3 regions of the Paenarthrobacter nitroguajacolicus genome follow, and region 3 is predicted to be linked to each of the others. Evidence: predicted binding sites of a transcription regulator. Region 3 holds the regulator's gene; each other region holds the start of a gene.

Region 1 (6,185 bases), 690 kb from region 3:
ATGCAGCGTTCACGCCTGCGCCGGGTCGCCAAGGAGTACGTACGCCCCGGTGTCCACATCGCGGACCTCCACAGCTCCCTGGTCCTTGTCCAGGAGCAGCGCGCCCTGTGGGCAGGCTATGCCACAACCCAGCGACACCCGGCGGTGCCATCCGGCCTTGCCGATCTCGGGGCCCTCTACCGCGAACTCGACGCCGAGCTGCGCCGTCTTGGTGATTCGCTCAAGCACACGTCCGATGGCGGTTCGTTGCAGGAGACGCCGTATCTGCAACTGATGGAACGCCTCGAGCGTCTCGTCGCGGACACGGCCACATTGGAGACCCTTCCTGAGCGAACACTCCTCATCGAGGAAATGCGGGAGCACGGGCTCGGCGAACTGCTTGCCGACCTTGCTGCCCGGGAAGTCCCGGCGTCGTCCGTAGCGGCCGAGCTGGACCTTGCCTGGTGGCAGTCCGCTTTGGAAGCCATGATCAGTGGTGATGACTACCTCGCCATGTCCGACGGTGATTCGCTGCGGCGCCTGGAAGCTGAATATCGCCTGGCCGACCAAGCACACATTGCCAGTGGCGCCGCCCGCCTTCGTTGGCAGCTGGCCCAGAAGTGGCGTCAGGGCCTTCTTGAGCACCCGAGGCAGGCGGAGTTGCTCCGTGCCTTGTTGAAGGACGGCCGTGTGACGTTGCCCGCCTTGAGCGCCCAAGCACCGGATCTTGTGCCTCTGTTGGTTCCTGTGTGGTCCGTCAGCCCTTATTTGCTCACAGGCGTTCTCCCGGCCGAGCAAAAGTTCGACGCCGTGGTGGTCATCGACGCCGAATCCACCTCTCTGCAGGCGGTTCTTCCCGCGATCGCCCGAGCACGACAGGTAGTTGCCTTCGGTGATGCAAAAATCGCCAATGCGCGTACTTTCAGCGTGGCCGTGGAACCTCCGGTTGCCGGGGTTGCCAGCCATGAAAACGTGGACAGTGCATTCAAGGCTTTGGCCCGGGTCCTGCCCACCTGGCAATTGAACTGGGTCTATCGCGCGGTGGACGAGGACTTGATCCTCCAGTTGAGCAAGAACTACTACGACGGCGGTCTGCGACGCCTGCCGGACGGCAATTCGGTCACTGGCCTGGATCGATCGATTCACGTGGAGTACATACCCGACGGCACCGGGCTGCCCGGAGCGGACCATGAGGGCGTTGAGTCTGTCACTGCAGAAGTGAACCGCGTGGTGGACCTTGTCTTCGAACACGCCAGGCTCCGGCCCCGTACTTCCTTGGCAGTGGTGACCGCAAGCCTGCGCCATGCTGCCAGGATCGGCGAGGCCATCAGGCTCCAATTGCCTAACCACACTCTTTTGTCCAGCTTCTTCGGAGCGGGCCCCGAGTCCTTCCGGGTGGTGGACCTTGAGCGCGCCCAGGGGCTGGTGCGTGACCACGTGATCTTCTCGCTGGGCTATGGCCGCACTCCGCACGGCCGTGCGCTCCATTCCTTCGGCCCGTTGTCCACCGAAGGTGGGCGAAACCGTTTTGCCTTGGCGATGACGCGCGCTCGACGCTCCATGCACGTCCTCACGTGCTTCCGGCCTGAGGATCTCGACCTTGATCGCCTGGCCCATGGTGCAGTGGATTTCTATGAACTGCTGGACCGGGAACTCTCCGGTAACAGTAACCTTGGAACACCTGCCTCCCGCGCTGTAGCTAGTGAGCAGGCGCTGGGTGAGGATCCGTTGGTGGCCGATCTTGGCGAACGCCTGCGTGCACGTGGAGCCCGGGTCTGGCATCTTTACGATGGTGTGCTGGATATCGCGGCGGCCGCGGACCCCGTCCACACCATTGGCCGCGAGGGTGCGGAAATCCCCACCCCTGTCGCCATCGAATCGGATGGCACTGAACGGTACCGGCGGATGAGCGTCCGTGAACGGAGCCGGTTGCGGCCGCAGTTGCTTGAGCGTATGGGCTGGCGCTACATGTCGCTTTGGACGATCGAAGTGTTCACGGATCCGTCCTCCTGCGCTGACCGGATCGGTTCGTACCTGGGGCTTGAGAACCACATCGCCCAGTCCGCTTCTGCCCACCATGGCTTCCTGCATTCGGATGGTGAACAATTGAATCCGGGCAATGAAGACCAGAGGGTGGACCAGGGCTCCGCCGTCCATGCAGACGGCGAAGCTCAGGCCGTTGCCCGTGAAGAACATGGCGTCGCCGCGACCAAAGGCTACGCGGAGAATGGGAAAGAAGCACCACTGATGGATCAGGAAACAGGCACAGAAGACCGCGCCGCGCAGGACTCCGGCGAGCCGGTCAACGATGCCACTGAAGAAGCCGCGGATGCCAAGGCCACGGCAGCTAAGACAGCCTCCAACGGAATTCTTCCTACGAAGGCCGCAGAGGATGATCCCCGGCGATGGGGCGACGACTCCGGCTACGACCATGAACAGTGGCTGAAGGAACAGAAGCCCCCGCATTGGGGATGAGCTCCATCCGGCAGCAGACCCACGCACTATGGGCTGACTAAAACAAAGAAGAGCTTGCCTTGCGTTGATGCGCCGGCAAGCTTTTCTGCTTGTTGGGGATCGGCGGCCACCACTACCAAGCCGTCGGTATCACTTGTCCCCAGCCATTCGCCGGGCTTGCCGCCTTGGGCTGATGTCCATAGAACGGGCACCGGGCCCGCAAGAACCTGGCTTTGCCGGGCCTCGTCATAGGAGCCCGCCGCGGTAAGGACCACTGTAACCAGCTGGCCGGGGGAGAGAAGCTGGATGGATGAGGGATCAGCCATCCTGAGTGGGACCGCTGCCGAGCCCACGGGTGCGCCCGTCAGGAGTCCCGGGCCCAGCAGGCTGGCCTCCGTAGGTATCTGCCCCCTGCGGAGGGGGGAAGCAAGCTGACGGCCAACAAGGGTGCCGATACTATGCACCGATCCGGTAATCGCGAGATCGGGCGGCACTCCAACGCTGGTGAAATCAGATTCTGTGAGGCTGCTACCTGTCGGCAGGTCGCGGGCTGCTACCACGATGCTCACGCGCTGCTCAGACGCAGGAGTGAGTTGCTGGACGGCGATGCCGGCAGCCACGCACAGCAGGAGCGCAACGGCCAAGCGGCGGTTGCGTGAAATCCATGATCCAAATCCGCCCCGCTGACCGACATGACCTCTTGGACGGCGGCTGAACCGCGAGGTGTCTCCGGCTCGGGAACGGGATGGTCGGGCAGGAGAGCGGTTCAGCGGCGGCCAGTCACCGGCGGCTGCTGCTGACCGCTCGGCGCGGGCAATGAGGGCTCTGCGGGAGGAAGATGACATCCCGCCACGTTAGCCAGTCGCACCGGGCCGCAAACAGCGGTCCGGTGCCTTATGTGGAAAACCTTTTAGCTGGCTGCGGCTGCAGTTGCGGGTGCTGCTGCCGGGGCCGCCGGAGCGGCGGGTGAAGCTGGTGCGGCCGAAACCGTGCTGCCCTTGGCATCGCGGGAATCAGTCCGGTAGAACCCGGAGCCCTTGAAAACGACGCCAACGCTGTTGAACTTCTTGCGAAGCGCGCCCTTGCATTCGGGGCACTCCGTCAAGGAGCTGTCAGAAAAGGACTGGACGATGTCAAAGGCATGGTCACAGTCTTTGCAGGCGTATGCGTATGTGGGCACTGAGTTCCTCCTTCAGGACAAAGTTCAGGTCCTGTGCAACACCGGCGGAGAATGTCCGCCTTAGCAGTCGCAGGGCCTGAGTGCTAATTCTATCATTGGTCCCTGTCTGGTGTACCAGCGGATGTGCCGGACCGCACTTGCCGGGACAAGGCTGTCAGCCGGGCTCCGGTCCGTCGTGGAGTTGGACGACACCCGACGGGGTCAGCACCTGGCGTACCGGGCGATCAAATGCCTCGGCGGGAATCGAGCCTGAAGGCAACAAATCGTCGTCGTACACCACTGCGATGGTGGGCGGCCGCTGGCCGGCAGCATCGAGGCCTTGGAGAAGCCGGTCGTAGTAGCCACCGCCTTGGCCAATGCGGTTTCCGTCCCGATCCACGGCTGTGGCGGGCATGAAGATCCCGGCAGCTTTGGCAATCACGGTGCTTTCCAAGCGTTCACCCTCCGGTTCGTCTATGGGCGCATAGGCGGACCTGACAAAGGCCGTGGAAGGCGTCCAATACACCCAACTCAGTAGCCGGCCAGGCTCGCAAACAGGCAGCAGCACTTGATGCCCGGCCTCGTGCAGGGACTCGATGAGGGGGATAGTGGGCGGCTCGAAGGCGACGCCAAGGTACACAGCAAAGGTGGCTGCGCCGCCGGGGGAGAGCTCCGCTGCCCAGGCTGTCCCATGCCGCGCAAGCGACTCGCCAGCAGTTGCTATGTGCTCCGGAGTGAGTGTCCGCCGGTGCAGCCGCCGACTGCTGCGGATGTCTTCCTTGGATGCCATATGTGTCCAATCTGAGGTTCTCCCCGCTCGCTGAAGAGCAGGGGCTGTCCGCTACCAAGACGAAATGTGCGTCCCGCCGCGGCGAGGGGTTTAGCCTATGATGTGTTCCTTCCGTTACATTAGTCCGGTGACTCTAGAAAACAACGCTGTCCGTAAGGCCGTCATCCCCGCAGCGGGCCTTGGCACCCGGTTCCTTCCCGCCACCAAGGCGATGCCGAAGGAAATGCTGCCCGTGGTGGACAAGCCCGCCATCCAGTATGTGGTCGAAGAAGCAGTCAAGGTGGGCCTGCACGACGTCCTGATGATCACGGGGCGCAGCAAGCGCGCGCTGGAAGACCATTTTGACCGCGTGCCCGCTCTGGAAGCCACCTTGGCTGAAAAGGGCGACACCGCCAAGCTTGAGGCCATCCAATCCGCCACCAACCTCGGCGACATTCATTACGTCCGCCAGGGTGACCCGAACGGCCTGGGCCACGCAGTCCTTCGTGCAAAGCAGCATGTTGGCTACGAGCCCTTCGCCGTTCTGCTGGGCGATGACCTGATCGATGCCCGCGAGGACCTGCTAAGCGAAATGATCGCTGTCCAGCAGAAGACCGGCGGTTCCGTGGTTGCCCTTATTGAGGTGGAGCCGTCCAAGATCAGTGCTTATGGTTGCGCTGATGTTGAGGACAATGGCGAGGACGGCTACGTGCGCATCAAGCAGCTCGTCGAGAAGCCTTCTCCGGAAGAGGCCCCGTCCAACCTTGCTGTGATCGGGCGCTACGTCCTGCACCCGGCCGTGTTCGACGTCCTGGAGAAGACTGCACCCGGACGCGGTGGAGAGATCCAGCTGACAGACGCCCTCGAGGTTCTCGCTGCCGGCGAGGGCGAAGGCTATGGCGTCTACGGCGTTGTCTTCCGCGGCCGTCGCTACGATACCGGTGACAAGCTCAGCTACCTCAAGGCCTGCATCGAGCTTGCCTGCGAGCGTGAAGACCTCGGTCCTGAGCTTCGCGAGTGGCTGCCCAACTTCACAGCCGCTCTTCCCAAATAAACAAACTCATGATGTACGGCTCCGCGATCTGGCCGGTGACGCTGGAAAGCGGAGACCTGCTGCTTCGGCCTATCCGTTACCGCGACAAGCGGGAATGGTCCGAAGTCCGTTCGCGGAACAGCGAGTGGCTCGCGCCATGGGAGGCGTCCAACCCGGCACCGGGTGGGCGCCTCCCCAGCTACCGCCAAATGGTGGGTTCCTTGAATGAACAAGCCCGTCAGTCCACCGCCCTGCCATTCCTCATTGTTGAGCGAACCGATGGCTTTGGTGAGCCGAAAATCGTCGGGCAACTGACGGTTTCATCGATCGTTTGGGGGTCGGCCATGATGGCCACCCTCGGATATTGGGTTGATAAGGACCGTGCCGGGCACGGCATCGCTCCCACAGCGGTTGCGATGGCCACAGACCACTGTTTCAGGGTGCTGGGACTGCACCGTATGGAAATCAACATCCGCCCCGAGAACTCAGCGAGTTTGCGGGTGGTGGAGAAGCTTGGATTCCGCGACGAAGGTTACAGGGAGCGCTACCTGCACATCAACGGCGAATGGGCTGACCACCGCTCCTTTGCACTGACCTCCGAGGAAGTTCCAGAGGGACTTCTGTGCCGGTGGCTCAGAGGATAAACGGGCAGGTCATCGGCCTTTTTGCCCGTATCTCCAATCATTTGCGGACTCGCGGGCGACACACCGGCCGCAATGCCGCCGCACCCGAAGATTTGCTTCTACGGTTTTGAATGTGGACTTCCCTCTCAGCAGCTCAGTGATACTCGT
Region 2 (6,185 bases), 720 kb from region 3:
CGCGTGGGCAGCGAGGGCAGCTTCCAGAGGGCGCTTTTCCGGGTCAACAAGGGACGCAAATTCGCTGGCAGCGGACCTTGCCGCTGTCAGCTCACCGGCGGCGAGTTCCACCTCAACAAGAGCCGGAAGAAGTCTTCGCCGGTTGGCAGGATCCGATGCTGCCACTGCCCGACGCATCATGGACTGGGCCTGGGGGCCGTTCTGCTGGGCCAATCGCACCAGGGCCATACCGGGAAGAGGCTCGAAACCCGTCTCCCCGGCCCTTGCATAGGCAGCTTCGGCTTCGGCCAGGCTTCCCCTGAGACGGAGAATTTCCCCTTGCTGGTACCAAGCGCCGTAAGTGGCTTCCGGATCGCCCCGCCGCGCACGGTCTTGGGCAATCCGCGCCGCGGCAAGGGCGTCATCCCATGCGCCATGGAGGAGAAACAACTCCGCCCGGTGGGATTGGCATTGCCCGCTGAACATAACCATGTCCGGCCTGTCCCCGCACCATTTCTCCAACGCGGCCGTCCACTCCTGGGCACGGCGGACATCCAACACCAAACGGCAGTTGCCGATCACCGCACAGTAGATGATCCCGGACGGGATGGGCGAAACTTCGCCCGCGATGACCGAGACCATCACTTCATCAAGAAGTTGAAGGCCCTCATCAGGGAATCCGAGGGTGAGCCTGGCGGTTCCGACGCCGAGCTGGCCCAGCGCCATGAGGTCCTTGTCCTGGAAGTGCCGGCCGATCTCCAACGCCCGGCTGAAAATCGCAAAGCTCGCCTCCGGAGCTCCTCCGTACAGGGCACCAAGTGCCTCCGGCACCAACAGGTAGCCCTCCGCTGCGGTAGGGCTATCCAGCCCTTCCACCAGATGCTTGGCCCGGGACATCCAGCCGCTGCTGCGGGCGGGCTCACCGAGATCCATCAAGTACAGCACCAGCCACGCTGCGCAGCGTGCGGCACTATCCGTGTCGCCCAGCGTGATGAATTCGTCGTGCGCCCGGGTCAGGTAGGCCACGCCCTCGGCGTCTTTGCCCAACAGCATCGCTACGGAGGCCACCAACTCGATATCTTGAGGAGGCAGTCCCCCTGCGGTGTCGGCGCGTGCGAGGCATTCGAAGGCATCGCTCCAGCGGTGCTCGGAGAATGCCGAGCGTCCCAGGTCCAAAGCTGTGGCAGGCATCGTCATGGCTCACCCGTCGGCGTCGATGCGCCCCGTTGACGCACCCAAGCCGCCGTATTAGCGTCAGGTTACCGCCGCCGTCGTGCGCTCACAATAGCTGAGCGACACAGGCCACGACACCACCCCGGAAACAACAGAAGCCCCGGTCAAGGCGACCGGGGCTTCTGTATAACAGGCTCTTAGTGCTGGTGGCCTGCGTGTGCGTCTTCTTCCTCAGCCGGCTTCTCGGCAACCAGGGTCTCGGTGGTGAGAACCAGGGCAGCGATGGAAGCGGCGTTGCGGAGAGCCGAACGGGTGACCTTGACGGGGTCGATCACGCCAGCGGCGATCAGGTCCTCGTACTCGCCCGACTTGGCGTTGAAGCCGTGGTTGGCTTCCAGCTCGGAAACCTTGGCAACAACCACGAAGCCATCGAAGCCGGCGTTCTGGGCGATCCAGCGCAAAGGCTGAACCAAGGCGCGGCGGACGATGCCCACAGCAGCTGCCGCGTCACCCTCCAGGGCCTTGACGGCCGGGGACTCGTCCAGCGCCTTGAGGGCGTGGATGAGAGCGGAACCGCCACCGGAAACAATGCCTTCTTCGAGGGCTGCACGCGTGGAGGAAACAGCGTCCTCGATGCGGTGCTTCTTTTCTTTCAGCTCAACCTCGGTGGCTGCGCCAACCTTGATCACGCCGATGCCGCCGGCCAGCTTGGCCAGGCGTTCCTGCAGCTTTTCCTTGTCCCAGTCGGAGTCCGTCCGGGTAAGCTCAGCACGCAGCTGCGCCACGCGGTCGGCAACGTCCTGGGCCGTGCCGGCGCCGTCAACGATGGTGGTGTTGTCCTTTGTCACCGTGATACGGCGAGCGGTACCAAGTACCTCGAGGCCAACGCTGTCCAGGGTCAGGCCGAGGTCCGGGGAAACAACCTGGGCGCCCGTGAGCGTCGCGATGTCCTGGAGCATGGCCTTGCGGCGGTCGCCGAAGCCCGGAGCCTTGACGGCAACAACGTTGAGCGTGCCGCGGATACGGTTGACGATCAGCGTGGAGAGGGCTTCGCCTTCGATGTCTTCAGCAATGATGAAGAGCGGCTTGTTGGCCTGCAGGGCCTTTTCCAGCAGCGGCAGGAAGTCCTGCAGCGAGGAGATCTTGCCCTGGTTGATCAGGATGAGGGCGTCTTCAAGAACTGCTTCCTGGCGCTCTGCGTCGGTGACGAAGTACGGGGAAAGGTAGCCCTTGTCGAACTGCATGCCCTCGGTGAGCACCAGTTCGGTCTGGGTGGTGGAGGATTCTTCAATGGTGATGACACCATCCTTGCCAACCTTGCCGAACGCCTCGGCCAGCAGTTCGCCAACCTCGTCGCTCTGCGCGGAGATGGCTGCGACGCTGGCAACCTGGGTGCCTTCGACTTCGCGGGCGTTCTCCAGGAGGCGGGCTGCGATGGCTTCGACGGAAACCTCGATGCCGCGCTTGATCTCGCCAGGAGCGGCGCCGGCAGCAACGTTGCGGAGGCCCTCCTTGACCAGGGCCTGTGCCAGCACGGTGGCCGTGGTGGTGCCGTCGCCGGCGACATCGTTGGTCTTGGTTGCTACTTCCTTGGCCAGCTGTGCGCCAAGGTTCTCGTAGGGGTCGTCAAGCTCAACTTCGCGGGCGATGGTCACACCGTCGTTGGTGATCGTGGGAGCGCCCCACTTCTTGTCCAGCACGACGTTGCGGCCGCGCGGGCCAAGCGTCACCTTGACAGTGTTGGCGAGCTTGTCGATACCGGCCTCAAGAGACCGGCGGGCAGCATCGTTAAAAGCAAGCTGCTTTGCCATGGTTGTGTCCTTTCAAGACAGAAAACCCGCACCGCTGACGGTCGGAATGATTCCAACGCGGCGGCGGTGCGGGGCTCCAGGAAGTTACTTTACGACGATCGCAAGGACGTCGCGGGCGGACAGAACGAGGTACTCGTTGCCGCCGGTCTTGACTTCGGTTCCACCGTACTTGGAGTAGATGACGACGTCGCCAACAGCTACGTCAACCGGTACGCGGTTGCCGTTGTCATCGAAGCGGCCGGGGCCGATTGCAACAACTTCGCCTTCCTGCGGCTTCTCCTGTGCGGAGTCCGGAATTACCAGGCCGGAAGCCGTGGTCTGCTCTGCTTCGAGCGGGCGAACAACAATACGATCCTCAAGAGGCTTAATCGAGACCGACACTCGGACTCTCCTTTTCATGAGCTGATTCATGGACTAAGAACTAGGGTGCCGGAGCGTACAACCGTCGTCGCGGTGCCGGAAGACGCTTGGCGTGATTAGCACCCTCCGGGGGAGAGTGCTAACAAGACTCTATGTAAGCGTTAGCACTCGGTCAAGGCGAGTGCCAGAATTTCGTCATGAGTGAACCTCCGTCACCGGCCGGTGAGGTCGTCCAGGTCGTAGTCTTCGCCGTCGTCGTCCTCGTCCAGCGGAGCGTTGCCGCGGTTCAGATACAGCACTACGGCAGCGGCAAGAGCTACGACACCGGAGATCACCAAGGTGATGATTCCACCGGTTCTGGCGCCGCTGTAGAGTTCGCGGATGCCCCGCGCTTCTTCGGTGGCGTCGTTAACGCTCTTGCCGGCGACAGAGTAGGTGGCGGCATTGAAGGAATCCAGCGCGAAGATAATGATGAGCAGGCCGACGCAAACCACCGCGATCACTGCCCCCGCTATCAGGGCCGGACGAGCGAACTTTGTCATGGTGGAGTGATGCGGGGCTGCGTTGTCTTCCATGAAAACAACCCTATCGGGCTGATTCGGCGGTCACGTTGTCAAGCACCGCGCCGTTAGGCTTGATCCCATGCCTCACGCACCGCAGGAACAGATCGCGCCCTTGCTGACAACTGAAGGATGGGAACTTCTTGCCTCCTTGGGGCCCTACCGGGAAGCCGACTCTTTCAGCGTCAATGCCGAGCTCCGGAAAGCGGGCCACTCCCCCGAACTCGTGGCCGCGGTCCTCACGCAATCCCGCCTGCGGACACGTGCCGAGGCCAAGTTCGGCGAGTTCGCCCGGCAGATGCTTTTCACTCAAGCGGGACTGGAGCAGGCAACGCGCTTGAACGTCGCGGCCCGGCACGCCGAGCGTTTCGCGAAGGCGGGCATCCCGCACGTTGCCGACCTCGGCTGCGGCCTTGGTGCCGATTCCATGGCGATGGCTTCCATGGACATTTCGGTGACCGCCGTTGAGATGGATGAAACCACTGCCGCCTGCGCCACGATCAACCTCATGCCATTCCCGCACGCCACTGTGGTGCACTCGGATGCCACGTCCGTGGAACTTGACGGGATCGACGGTGTGTGGCTGGATCCTGCCCGGCGAACCACGTCCACCTCCGGAACCAAGCGGATCTGGGACCCTGAAGCGTTCTCTCCCCCGTTATCCTTCGTTGAACGCCTGGCAGCCACCGGTCGAGCAATCGGCGTCAAAATGGGTCCCGGCATCCCCCATGATTCCGTGCCGTCAGGCTGCGAGGCCCAATGGGTCTCAGTGGGCGGCGATGTTACCGAAGTGACCTTATGGTTCAACGCAGTGGCCCGCCCCGGCGTGCGTCGCGCAGCGCTGGTTATCGGCAGCCAAGGCGCCGCTGAAATCACCAGCGGTGCGGATTTCGACGGCGGCCCGGTAGCCGCCGTCGGACCTGTCGAGGGCTTCCTCTACGAACCCGATGGGGCGGTGATCCGGGCAGGGCTGGTGGCCGACGTCGCAGAACGCCTCAGTGGGCATCTGGTGGACGAGCACATCGCCTACATCTGCGCCCCCGAGCTGCATGACACCCCGTTCGCCCGTGCCTACAAAGTGCTTGAAGTGATGCCCTACAACGTCAAGGCGCTCAAGGCATGGGTGAAGAACAACGGCGTCACGGTGCTGGATATCAAGAAGCGCGGCACGGCAGTGACCCCGGAAGAGCTGCGGAAGCAACTACTTCCCGCCAAACCCATCAAGGGCAAGGATGCGAAAACAGCCACCTTGGTCCTCACCCGGATCGGCGAGGAAAGAGTGGCTGTTGTCGTGGAGCCAGTGACGGCCTGATGTGTCACAAGAGCTAGCGGCGGGAGAACTCCGAAGCTTCACGCACCTGCTCGGCGCTCGGACGCACGCCCGTGTACAGGACAAACTGCTCCTCGGCTTGGATAGCGATGACTTCGGCGCCCGTGATCACCTTCTTGTCAGCTCGCCGGGCAGCGGTGATGAGCGGCGTCTCCGACGGCAATGCCACGACGTCGAACACCACCTGGGCAGCGGAAATAGTGGCGTCATCGAAGGACTGGGCGGTTTCATCCGCACCTGCCATTCCCAACGGAGTGACGTTGATGATGAGGTCCGCGGTTGAGCCGTTGACGTCGTCCTGCCATCCGAAGCCGTAGAGGTCTGCGAGCGCACGACCGGCGCCCTCATTGCGTGCCACGATGGTCACGGCGGTGAACCCGGCGTCCCGAAGGGCTGCGGCTACGGCCTTGGCCATGCCGCCGGCACCGCGGAGCAGCACCGTGTGGCTGCTGGGAACCTGGTGGTCCTTCAGGAGCCGGGCGATCGCGATGTAGTCCGTGTTGTAGGCGGTGAGGACACCGTGGTTATTGACGATGGTATTCACCGAATCAATGGCTTTGGCTGACGGATCCATGACGTCAACCAGCGGGATGACAGCTTCCTTGTACGGCATGGACACCGCGGCGCCCCGGATCGGGAGGCCGCGGATGCCCGCCACCGCAAGGGTGATGTCCGCGGGGGCGAATGCCTTGTAGACAAAGTTCAGGCCGAGCAGATCGTACAGATAGTTGTGGAACCTGGTCCCGATATTGCTGGGCCGGGCCGCAAGCGAAATGCACAGGGACATGTCTTTGTTCAGGATTGGCATTCCCCTATTAAACAACGCCGTGAAGCTAGCCCTGCCGCGCCTTCATCCGCGGGTTGTTCTTGTTGATGACGAAGGTGCGTCCCCGCCTGCGCACGATCTGGGCGCCGGGGATCTTCTTGAGGGCACGCAGCGAATTCCTGACTTTCATAGTGTTTCTCCTTTGT
Region 3 (6,185 bases):
GCCAAGCTGGCATAGCGGGTGGGATCAGCACCCCGCGGTCCGGCCCGGGTGGCTGCGGCCGCCAAGAGAGACACGTTAAGGCAGGAAGCCCATCACGAAGCCAGCAATCATCGGGAATGGCTCGCGCAGTCGGACGAGGTCCGTCATCGCCGTGCCAGCGATGTTTGCTGTCCTTTTGCTGACCGGTTGCATCGCCAACGGCGGCAGTAGCCAAGCAAGCGTTAGTTCGCCACCAGTCACCGTCCAGGACGCCCCTGCCAGCCACGCCCCGCTGGAGACCACGCAGGCTTCCACCAAAATCCCGGTGTACTGGATCGGACGCAGCAAGGAGGAGGTTTACCTCTACCGCGAGTTCAGGGACATTTCGAGCGACGAAAATCCTGTGACCACAGCGCTGCGGATCATGATGGCCGAAAAACCCTTGGACCACGACTTCTTCACGCCGTGGCAGGACCCCGAGAGTCTTGCTACGTCCATCTCGGGCAAGAATGTGATCACCGTTGATATTTCGCGGGACGCCTTCAACTCAAACCTCGACGCCGGAATGGCCCATCGCGCCGTCCAGCAATTGGTCTACACGGCTACAGCAGCAGCTTCGTCCTCCGGACTCATAAACTCAGGCCAGCAAATCCAGGTTGTCATTTTGGTTGATGGACACAAGGACTACATGGCGTTCGGGCAGGTACAGCTCGGCCAACCCATGGAACGGAATGCCTCCCTGGTCGCGCCGCTCTGGATTATCGATCCGCAGGAAGAAACGTCCTTGCCGGCAGGCGTCGTCAAGTTCAACGGCCGCAGCACCGACAGCTCCAGGCCCGTCAGCTGGCAGATCCTCCAAGAGAACGGCAAGGGCGAAAAGACCGGCCTGCTCACCGGTCAAACCAAGGCGACCGGTGAACCAGGTCAGTACGGACTATTTACCTTCAGCGCCACGTTGAAGACCGGAAAGTATGAGTTGCGGGTTTCACAAGTCGATGAAGCCGGCGCCACCATCGAAACGAGCACCGATACCCGCCTGTTCAACGTCGGATAGCGTGCGGGGCTGGATAGCCTGCGAGGCTGCTTACCAGCGGCCCAGAACGTCACTGGCAAGAACGACGGCGGCGGGTCCCGCCGTCGACGACCGCAAGACATGATGACCCAACAGGGCCGTTACGGCGCCTGCGTCGCTGAGCCGTGTTACTTCACGCGGTGAGATTCCGCCCTCCGGTCCAACGATCAAAAGAACCTCCCGCGGTGACCCCGCAGCGTCACTGAGCAACGCAGCCGACTCTTCGAGGACAGTCCGCAAGGGATTCTTGGCGTCTTCATGCAGGATGATGGCCAAGTCAGCGGCCTCGACCGCCTTCGCCAAATTGGCGGTATCCACGATGGACCGGACCTCAGGAATCCAGGCTCGCCGCGCCTGCTTGGCGGCCGCAGTGACCACCGACTGCCACTTCGCGTGGGCTTTGGCAGCCCTTTCGCCCTTCCAACGCACGATTGCGCGCTCAGACTGCCATGGAATGACAGCATCAATTCCTAGTTCCGTGGCCGTCTCGATGGCAAGTTCATCGCGGTCACCTTTAGCCAGGGCCTGAACCAGCACCAACCGGACTCCCGGCTGCTCCTCGAAAAGCACCTCAGACGCCTTCACGGTCAAACTGCTGGATCCGGCGTCCACCACCGTGCCTATCAGCCGCGCACCTGAACCATCCGCTATATCAACGGGCTCGCCCGCGGCCAGGCGTTTGACCGTTACAGCATGCCGGGCCTCGGGACCCTCGAGCACGAATGTGGAACCGGGGATCACCTGGCCGAGGCTGCCCGCGGCTGTGAAGAAAACGGGGTTGCTCACCGCTACAGGTTACCGAGCTTGTCCCGCAGCTTCGCGAACATGCCCCCGCTTGCCACAAGCTTTCCTTCGGTGAACTGCTCATTGCGCAGCTTGGCGAGCTGCTGCAAGAGTTCTTCCTGGGCTGGGTCGAGCTTGCTTGGCGTCTCTACGTGCAGGTGAACCTTGAGGTCGCCTCGTCCGTAACCACGGAGGTGCGTGACGCCCATGCCGCGGAGGGTAATGATTTCGCCCGACTGCGTGCCTGCCTTCACGTCGATATCCTGTGCGCCGTCGAAGGTGTCCAGCTGCAGCTCGGTGCCAAGTGCCGCCGCCGTCATGGGGACGCTCAGTGTGGCATGAAGGTCGTCGCCTTCACGCATGAACATGGAATCGTTGTTGACCCGAATTTCTACATAGAGATCACCGGCAGGACCACCTGCGGGACCTGCTTCGCCCTGCCCGGACAACTGGATGCGCGTCCCGGTTGCGACGCCTGCCGGTACCTTGATGGTGAGGGAACGGCGGCTGCGGATTCGGCCCTGTCCGTTGCACTCGTTGCAGGGGTCCTTGATGACCGTGCCGAAGCCTTCGCAGGAACCACAAGGCGCGGTGGTCATGACCTGACCGAGAATGGAGCGGACAGCCCGCTGTACCTGGCCGCTACCACCGCAAATGTCGCAGCGTTCCGGGTGGGTGCCCGGGCGGCAGCAGCTGCCGTCACAGGTGGGGCAAACCACGGCAGTGTCCACTTCAAGCTTCTTGTTGACGCCGAACACGGCGTCCTTCAGGTCGATGCGGACGCTGATGAGTGCGTCCTGGCCGCGACGGACACGCGAGGCTGGTCCACCGTGGCCGCCACCGCCCCCAAAGAAGGTGTCGAAGATGTCCTGGAACGCGAAACCCTGGCCGGAGTAGCCGCCACCGAAACCGTTGTCGGTGCCGTTCTCATTGCCGGTGGCATCGTAGACCCGGCGCTTCTGGGGGTCGGACAACACTTCGTAAGCGTGGGTCACGGCCTTGAACTGTTCCGCGACATCTTCACCGGGGTTTACGTCGGGGTGCAGTTTCCGCGCCAACTTGCGGTACGCCTTTTTGATCTCTTCCCCGGTGGCTTCCGGCGAGACTCCCAAAACGTCATAGTGGCTGCTCAAAGTCGGTATCTCTTCCTTGTTGTACTGCGGATGTTTCCTCGGACCGGTTTTCAGCCGCCGAGAATGCGGGAAAGGTAACGGGCCACGGCGCGTACTGCTGCCATGGTGGTGGGGTAGTCCATGCGTGTCGGACCGAGAATCCCCACCTTGGCCCCGGAGCCATAGCCGGTAGCCACGACGGACGCCTCAGCCAAGCCGTCGTACGGATTTTCGCGTCCAATGCTCACGGTTACGCCCCGGGGATCATCCCCCATGTCAGACAACAACCGAAGCATGACAACCTGTTCCTCGAGTGCCTCCAGCACGGGACCGATGCTCAATGGGAAATCCACATTGGAGCGGGCCAGGTTGGCCGTTCCTGCCATCAGGATGCGCTCTTCGCGGCTGGTGTCACTGAGTGATTGCAGCCCCTGAGCCAACGTCTGCGCCAGGCTGCGGAGCTCCGGCGGGCACAGGGCGACTACCGATGGCAGCACCTGCGGCAAAAGAGCCATCTGGGTGGCTGCGATGCTGCCGAGGAAGCGGGACCTCAGGAGCATCAGCGCCTCGTTGCTCACGTCAGAGCCGGCGTCGATGACCTTCTGCCCAACGCTGCCCGTATCCGCAATGAGGACCACAAGCACCTGCTTTGGGGCCAACAGGACGAATTCCACGTGCCGGACCAGCGCGCGATTGGAATGGGGATACTGCACCACGGCCACCTGGTTGGTCAGCTGCGACAGAAGCCTCACTGTGCGCTCCAGGATGTCATCAACATCATCCGGGCCCTCAAGCAACGAGTGGATGGCCCTGCGCTCGGCGGCCGAAAGCGGCTTGACCTGGGAAATTCGGTCAACGAATAAGCGGTAGCCCTTGTCTGTTGGGATTCGGCCTGCGCTGGTGTGGGGTGCCGCGATGAGGCCTTCCTCTTCCAAGACAGCCATGTCGTTCCTGATGGTGGCACTGGAAACGCCAAGATGGTGCCGTTCCACGAGGGCCTTTGATCCAACAGGCTCCCTGGAATGCACGTAATCCTCAACGATGGCACGCAGCACCTCAAGCTTGCGCGGCTCACTCATTGCTCCACCTCCTGACGACTGCCTTGGTCCCTACGACCGGTCAACGCGGGATCTCAATCGGACCACCACACTTAGCACTCAACATGCCCAAGTGCTAACAAGTCTAGTATGAGCCACCCCGTTGCTAGCATTGAAACCTCGCGCGGCCGCCTTCGGCCCGCGCCAAAAACCAGCACAAAAGGTAGGAATCCCTTGGCTTTCGACAATTGGGGCCCGCAGGATCTGTCCGCTCCTGGCAAAAAACAGCTGCCGGAAGTGGCCGTACAGCGGGGAATGGTCCTCGAAGACGTGCAGTCGGGCTGGGTGGGCGAAGTCACCCGTGTTGAGAAATCAGGCGGAATGCACGTTGTCTCCCTTGAAGACAGGCGCGGAAAGACCAAGTCGTTCCAGTTGGGATTCGGGTTCCTTCTGGAAGGGCAGGCAATCCGGCTGATGCCTCCTGCTGCCCGCCCTGCCGCCTCTGCCGCCCCTTCCACCCGGACAGCCTCCGGATCCGTGAGGGTACAGGGCCAACGTGCCCAGGTGGCCAAGGCGAGCCGCGTCTGGGTGGAAGGAAAACACGACGCCGAGCTCGTCGAGAAGGTTTGGGGTGACGATCTCCGCGTGGAAGGCATCGTCGTGGAGCCATTGCATGGCGTAGACGACCTGAAGTCGGCCATCGCTGCCTTCAACCCCGGGCCGGGTCGCCGACTCGGCATCTTGGTGGACCACCTTGTCCCCGGGTCCAAAGAGTCGCGCATCGCAGCCGAGGCAATGACGGTACCCGGAGCGGCAGGAAACGTTTTGATTGTCGGCCACCCCTACGTGGACGTCTGGCAGGCCATCCGGCCAAAGGTCCTGGGCATCGAGGCTTGGCCTGCCGTACCCCGGGGGATCGATTGGAAGACAGGAATCCTCACGGCCTTCGGCTGGCCCCACGAGACCGCGGAGGACATAGGCTTGGGCTGGCAGCGGCTACTCGGGGCAGTTCGCACCTATGCCGACCTTGAAGCATCTCTTCTGGGCCGCGTTGAAGAAGTCATCGATTTCCTGACGGTTCCCTGAGCCACGGTCCATGAGCTATCAGCAACTACCGTGTCAACGGGGCGTTGGTCCCCGAAAGTACCTTGGGGCCGGTATTCTGGGACAGCAATACCGCAGCATCTTTACAGCAAAGGGAAGACACCGTGGCAGATAACGCTCCTGAAGAACCGGGCAGCGCCGCAGGCCGGCCCCAGTACCATGGCGCGCCTGCCAACGCACTCCCGTTGACGGCCAGCGAAGACAGGCAGTGGGCTACCTTGGCCCACTTTGGCGGCATCCTGGGGTGCCTGCCATCCCTTCTGATCTACTTGATTTTCCGGGATCGCGGGCCGTTCACCGCGCAGGAATCCAAAGAGGCGCTGAACTTCACGTTGCCTCCCACCATCGCCGCAGTGCTGGCCAACATTCTGGTGCTGCTGCCGGTTGTGGGCAACATCTTTGCCGTGATCGCCACCGCCATCTGGGTGGCCCTCACGTGCTTCTCCGTCTCGGCGGGAATCCGCGTAAACCACGGGCAACCCCACCGTTACAAGGTCAACCTGCGCTGGATTAAGTAGCCCCCGCCTGCCAATTCGGGCGGGCACTGCGGTCAGTCCGGAAGAATCCTGCGGACTACGGCGTCGGCCAACAGCCGCCCCTTCAGAGTGAGGACAAGCCGGCCCTTGAACGCCTGGACGGGGTCCACCAGCTCGTCAGCAATCAGCCCGGCCATCGCATGGCGCCCGATCGCGTCCAAGGCATCCACGGACAGCCCCGTTCCGAGCCGCGCTTCAAGCATGATGCGCTCAACCTCACGGGTTTCGGCGTCAAGGGTTTCCCGGCCGGCAGCCGGCGAGCTTCCTGCAGCCAACCGTCCCGCATAGGCAGTGGGGTGCTTGACGTTCCACCACCGGACACCGCCCACGTGGGAGTGCGCTCCGGGGCCGATGCCCCACCAGTCATCCCCGCGCCAGTAGGCAAGATTGTGCCGGCAGGCCTGTTCCGGCGTTCGGGACCAATTGCTGACCTCGTACCAGTTCAGACCTGCCTGGGAGATCATTTTGTCTGCCAGCTCGTATTTAGCGGCGTGGTCGTCGTCATCGATTCCGGGGACTTCGCCGCGACGGATCTGGGCGGCAAGTTTCGTGCCGTCTTCGA

The links. Region 3 encodes HrcA, which represses chaperone genes, less so after heat shock. Its sites were predicted from a motif close to TTNGCACTCGNNNNNNNCGAGTGCNAA; they were not measured.
Region 1: the regulator HrcA is predicted to act here: its motif matches at 3,674-3,700, upstream of KCX59_RS15490 (FmdB family zinc ribbon protein).
Region 2: the regulator HrcA is predicted to act here: its motif matches at 3,485-3,511, upstream of groES (co-chaperone GroES).

Annotation. Positions count from the first base shown of each region.
Region 1 covers NZ_CP073234.1:3,260,672-3,266,856, reverse strand. The annotation lists gene KCX59_RS15500 (ATP-binding protein) at 1-2,454, shown strand, start outside; gene cpaB (Flp pilus assembly protein CpaB) at 2,481-3,278, opposite strand; gene KCX59_RS15490 (FmdB family zinc ribbon protein) at 3,344-3,613, opposite strand; gene KCX59_RS15485 (5-formyltetrahydrofolate cyclo-ligase) at 3,768-4,382, opposite strand; gene galU (UTP--glucose-1-phosphate uridylyltransferase GalU) at 4,480-5,415, shown strand; gene KCX59_RS15475 (GNAT family N-acetyltransferase) at 5,427-6,038, shown strand; gene KCX59_RS15470 (hypothetical protein) at 6,184-6,185, shown strand, end outside.
Region 2 covers NZ_CP073234.1:3,285,659-3,291,843, forward strand. The annotation lists gene KCX59_RS15565 (response regulator transcription factor) at 1-1,176, opposite strand, end outside; gene groL (chaperonin GroEL) at 1,350-2,963, opposite strand; gene groES (co-chaperone GroES) at 3,048-3,344, opposite strand; gene KCX59_RS15580 (hypothetical protein) at 3,536-3,898, opposite strand; gene KCX59_RS15585 (class I SAM-dependent methyltransferase) at 3,966-5,195, shown strand; gene KCX59_RS15590 (shikimate 5-dehydrogenase) at 5,209-6,021, opposite strand; gene ykgO (type B 50S ribosomal protein L36) at 6,047-6,169, opposite strand.
Region 3 covers NZ_CP073234.1:2,568,607-2,574,791, forward strand. The annotation lists gene KCX59_RS12205 (GerMN domain-containing protein) at 161-1,033, shown strand; gene KCX59_RS12210 (16S rRNA (uracil(1498)-N(3))-methyltransferase) at 1,064-1,837, opposite strand; gene dnaJ (molecular chaperone DnaJ) at 1,840-2,967, opposite strand; gene hrcA (heat-inducible transcriptional repressor HrcA) at 3,018-4,025, opposite strand; gene KCX59_RS12225 (DUF3097 domain-containing protein) at 4,218-5,069, shown strand; gene KCX59_RS12230 (DUF4870 domain-containing protein) at 5,192-5,605, shown strand; gene hemW (radical SAM family heme chaperone HemW) at 5,638-6,185, opposite strand, start outside.